DNA from 2 places in the Paenibacillus sp. FSL R5-0345 genome. Region 1 is predicted to be linked to the other one. Evidence: a T-box and tRNA genes for the amino acid it is inferred to sense, from the RefSeq annotation. Region 1 holds a T-box; the other holds one or more tRNA genes.

Region 1 (2,432 bases):
GACAAGGTACTCGAAATCAACATCCATCACGAAGTATTCCAGTCCTTGAAGGCGGCAGCAGAGAACGACAAAGAAAAGCTCGGTTTATACACGAACCTGCTGTACAACCAAGCCCTGTTGATTGAAGGTCTACAGGTTAGTGATCCTGTTCAATTCACCAATGATATTTGCAAAATCATGAAATAATATGAAGTACAGAGACCATCCAATTGTATTATGATTGGGTGGTCTTTTTTATTTCAGTATTTCATTCTGTTGTGCGAAAAAGGTAGTAATCAATTTCAGAGTCATTATTTGTGCAACCGCTGATCGAATAGATAATTTCACCTTGTGTGCTTTTTTTACTCGTCACTTCGGAGCAAGTATCGGTTCTGACATCTTTGTTGCTCCCACCAAATTCATCATTAGAAGTATCATAGCTATAATTAATTATACTGCCATCAAACTTCAAATCCTTAAATATGGGATCACCCTCATCTGTGTAACTTGTAACGCGTATATTGTCTGCTTTTTTGCTGGAGAGATTAGTTATAAATTGCTCGAATTTATCTAGGTTGTAAACTTTTTTAAATGAAACAATATCTCCCCTACTGATGGCTTCTTTGGAAGTATAGGGTTCACTTTTGGGAACAGAATTAACTTTATTATCGGAACAACCCCATACTCCTGCTAGTAAAAGAACAGAGAGTACAAGTGAATTTACTTTTTTCACTGAGGGACCTCCTTGTAACTTATTTATATAAAAGACGGAAATTAACTGGAAAAGTTACAGTGAGCTTGATGTTTCGCATTGACAATAAACAACAAATTGAGTATTATTTCCTGTAACTTGAATATGTAAAAGCAAAGAAGAGAAAGAGTACCACGGCAATTCTTTCTACAGAGAGCTCCGTTCGCTGAAAAGGAGTAAAGAAAAACCTTGGGAATATGGTCTCAGAGCTGCGCATCGAAACCTTTTAGGTTGTAGGCTGCGCCGGAACCTGCATCCGTTATAGTGCTAGGGTATAAACGTTTATTAACGTCGTACCTGAAGAGGTAAATGTCATGAGGCATTTATAAAATTAGGTGGTAACACGTGAGTAGAACTCTCGTCCTTTGTGGATGGGAGTTTTTTTGTTGTCTAAAAAAAGGAGGAGAAGGTTAATGAGTAATGTGTTTATAGGCGGAGCTTGGCCGTATGCGAATGGATCTTTACATCTTGGAAGATTATCAAGTGTGTTGCCTGGGGATGTGCTGGCACGCTATTTTCGCAGCAAGGGGGATAACGTTTTATATGTGTCAGGCAGCGATTGTCATGGCACACCTGTAGCGGTTCAGGCTGCTAATGAAGGGATCACACCCGAAGCTTTTGCAAGTCGATACCACGAAGAGTTTTTGAAGTGTTTTGAAGAGCTGGGATTTAGTTATGATCTATATACTCGAACGGATCAACAGCAGCATCATAAGGTCGTGCAAGAGTTGTTTGCGAAGCTGCTAGAGAATGGTCATTTATATAAAAAAACCATTGGGCAATGTTACTGCGAGGTAGACCAGCGATTTTTGCCAGACAGATATGTGGAAGGCACTTGTCCGGTATGTGGGCAGCAGGCGAGGGGGGATCAATGTGATTATTGTTCTACGATTCTAGACCCAGCCGATTTATTGGACAGAGTCTGTAAATTATGTGGGAATACACCGACAGAACGGCCGACAGAACATTTTTATCTTAGCTTATCTAAATTTCAATCTGAATTAACGGATTATGTAGACGAAGCAGTACACTGGAGAGAAAATGCAATAAAACTGACCAAACGATATTTAAAGGAGAAGCTTCAGGATCGGGCAGTAACCAGAGACTTATCTTGGGGTGTAAATGTTCCTGTAGCTGGATTTGAAGATAAGAAGATTTATGTCTGGATTGAGGCGGTAAGTGGTTATTTATCAGCCAGCAAGCAGTGGGCTACACAATCTGGAGGGAGCTGGGAGGAATTTTGGTCAGAGAAAAATGATGGTATTACCGCTTATTATGTGCATGGTAAAGACAATATTCCTTTTCATACCTTGATATGGCCAGCCGTCTTATTAGGAGCAAAAGAGTTACATTTACCGGACCGGATTATATCTAGCGAATATTTAACCCTTGAAGGGCAGAAGTTCTCCACTAGCCGTAATTGGGCGGTCTGGGTACCTGATATTCTAGAACGGTATCATCCTGACTCTATTCGTTATTTTTTAATTGCCAACGGGCCTGAGAAGCGGGATACGGATTTTTCCTGGAGAGAGTTTATTTATAGTCATAATGGTGAGCTGCTTGGAGCATTTGGTAACTTTGTGAATCGTTCATTGGCTTTTGTGGATAAGTTTTATGAAGGGAAAGTGCCGAAGGGAGAATTAGATAAGGGGTGGAGGGACAATATTGACCTCTTGTATCTGGAGTCAGGGCGCCTAATTGA
Region 2 (2,432 bases), 3.2 Mb from region 1:
CTCTTCCTTATGACGGGAAAGGGACGCTGTTCTTATGTTCATACCTTGCATCGATTATTCGTATTTTTATTTTAGCCTCAATCCATCTGCGAGCTTGCTAACTGATTTCTCGATACGAGATGCTCTGGTTTCAGGTCTTTTCGCCGCTTCGATCCAAGATACATATTCCTTCTGATAAGAATAAGCCAGACCGTTGTAATAAGCTTCTGCCTGCTCATGGCTACTCAGCGCATCAAGTAAATCCTCTGGAGCTTCTACCTCTCGTAATTGATGATCCTGCTCCATCGTCACACGCACAATATCACCAGGTTGAGCTTTGGCTAGATCCCGTAGTTCTTTCTTTACCACCATAAAATACTTTCCGTTTCCATGGGGCATAAGCGTTCCTCTATAGGGGATTCCATTTACAGTTCCTTTTACCTGTACCCTGGACTTTGTTTCAAATATTTGTTCGGCATCAAAAGGGACGTTAAGATAAGTCCAGCTCCCACTTGCATCAGGTCGCACTAATTTAGCTTCGAATTCAAACATAGCTACCTCCTCAACTAAAAGCCCTAAGTTCTATTGTATCCATATGAATGTAACTATACAAAAAAACACCTGCCTATAATAGACAGGTGTTTCTTAATTATAAGCGGGTGATGGGAATCGAACCCACGCTATCAGCTTGGAAGGCTGAAGTTCTACCATTGAACTACACCCGCAAAGGTATAAAATCGGGATGACACGATTTGAACATGCGACCCCCTGGTCCCAAACCAGGTGCTCTACCAAGCTGAGCTACATCCCGTCAAAACATGTAATGACTTAGTAATAAAAATGGCGCGCCCTGAGAGATTCGAACTCCCGGCCTTTTGATTCGTAGTCAAACGCTCTATCCAGCTGAGCTAAGGGCGCAAAAATTATGGAGCGGAAGACGGGAATCGAACCCGCGACCCTCGCCTTGGCAAGGCGATGCTCTACCGCTGAGCCACTTCCGCAAAATATGGTGCGCGTGAAGGGACTTGAACCCCCACGTCGTGAAACGCCAGATCCTAAGTCTGGTGCGTCTGCCATTCCGCCACACGCGCACACTTTAAAAATAATGGTGAGCCATGAAGGACTCGAACCTTCGACACCCTGATTAAAAGTCAGGTGCTCTACCAACTGAGCTAATGGCTCTCATAAATGGCTGGGGATATAGGATTTGAACCTATGCATGACGGAGTCAAAGTCCGTTGCCTTACCGCTTGGCTAATCCCCAACAATAATTAACTAAATGGCGGAACCGACGAGATTCGAACTCGCGATCTCCTGCGTGACAGGCAGGCATGTTAGGCCAACTACACCACGGTTCCACAGACATAATGCATAAATGTAAATTGGTTGCGGGGGCAGGATTTGAACCTGCGGCCTTCGGGTTATGAGCCCGACGAGCTACCGGGCTGCTCCACCCCGCGTCATTTAATAAGTATATACTATTCATTTACACTACGCCAGCTAGTCCCAAAACATCATGCTTAAGGAAAATTTGGTTGCGGGGGCAGGATTTGAACCTGCGGCCTTCGGGTTATGAGCCCGACGAGCTACCGGGCTGCTCCACCCCGCGTCGTTCTTAAATGAATATGGTGGAGGCTGAGGGGATCGAACCCCCGACCCTCTGCTTGTAAGGCAGATGCTCTCCCAGCTGAGCTAAGCCTCCATGTTATGACCCGTATGGGATTCGAACCCATGTTACCTCCGTGAAAGGGAGGTGTCTTAACCCCTTGACCAACGGGCCATGCTAATAAACTTTATGGCGGAGAGAGAGGGATACTCTCACTACGATCGAGATTGCGAAGCATTCCTAACGAAGCTTATGCTTCAACGAACCACCTAGGCTTCTCATCCCTAACAGGGAAGTAAATTCATGGCGGAGAGAGAGGGATTCGAACCCTCGAGACGCTTGTGGCGCCTACACGATTTCCAATCGTGCTCCTTCGGCCAAACTCGGACACCTCTCCATAAATGGCTCCCCGAACAGGACTCGAACCTGTGACAACTCGATTAACAGTCGAGTGCTCTACCAACTGAGCTATCAGGGAATATGGTGGGCCTTAGTGGACTCGAACCACCGACCTCACCCTTATCAGGGGTGCGCTCTAACCAGCTGAGCTAAAGGCCCTTTTAAGACATACGAATATTAAGGGCAAAAAAAATACCACGGGTAATGTGGTTGTCCGCTTGGCGGCGTCCTACTCTCCCAGGACCCTTCGGTCCAAGTACCATCGGCGCTGGAGGGCTTAACGGTCGTGTTCGGGATGGGTACGCGTGGAACCCCTCCGCTATCGCCACCAAACGGACATTACAGCGTAATGCTCAGGCTTAATCGCCTGAAAACTGAATCCGAATTGAATTTGCATTTTAAGTATAGGATAAGCCCTCGACCGATTAGTATTGGTCAGCTCCATGCA

Evidence for each region. The T-box of region 1 lies ahead of metG (methionine--tRNA ligase). A T-box ahead of a tRNA ligase gene usually reads a tRNA of that ligase, here a tRNA-Met.
Region 2: it encodes a tRNA-Met, which carries the amino acid that the T-box ahead of metG (methionine--tRNA ligase) is inferred to sense. The anticodon was not compared.

What each region holds. Positions count from the first base shown of each region.
Region 1 covers NZ_CP009281.1:4,058,182-4,060,613, reverse strand. Annotated here, with positions in the region: gene htpG (molecular chaperone HtpG) at 1-186, shown strand, start outside; gene R50345_RS17925 (DUF4362 domain-containing protein) at 248-712, opposite strand; T-box leader at 838-1,099, shown strand; gene metG (methionine--tRNA ligase) at 1,144-2,432, shown strand, end outside.
Region 2 covers NZ_CP009281.1:873,736-876,167, reverse strand. Annotated here, with positions in the region: gene R50345_RS03890 (YdeI/OmpD-associated family protein) at 67-531, opposite strand; tRNA gene R50345_RS03885 (tRNA-Gly) at 634-704, opposite strand; tRNA gene R50345_RS03880 (tRNA-Pro) at 717-790, opposite strand; tRNA gene R50345_RS03875 (tRNA-Arg) at 821-897, opposite strand; tRNA gene R50345_RS03870 (tRNA-Gly) at 906-980, opposite strand; tRNA gene R50345_RS03865 (tRNA-Leu) at 987-1,070, opposite strand; tRNA gene R50345_RS03860 (tRNA-Lys) at 1,086-1,161, opposite strand; tRNA gene R50345_RS03855 (tRNA-Gln) at 1,169-1,243, opposite strand; tRNA gene R50345_RS03850 (tRNA-Asp) at 1,260-1,337, opposite strand; tRNA gene R50345_RS03845 (tRNA-Met) at 1,363-1,439, opposite strand; tRNA gene R50345_RS03840 (tRNA-Met) at 1,512-1,588, opposite strand; tRNA gene R50345_RS03835 (tRNA-Val) at 1,606-1,681, opposite strand; tRNA gene R50345_RS03830 (tRNA-Glu) at 1,688-1,759, opposite strand; tRNA gene R50345_RS03825 (tRNA-Ser) at 1,890-1,982, opposite strand; tRNA gene R50345_RS03820 (tRNA-Asn) at 1,988-2,063, opposite strand; tRNA gene R50345_RS03815 (tRNA-Ile) at 2,067-2,143, opposite strand; rRNA gene rrf (5S ribosomal RNA) at 2,201-2,317, opposite strand; rRNA gene R50345_RS03805 (23S ribosomal RNA) at 2,390-2,432, opposite strand, start outside.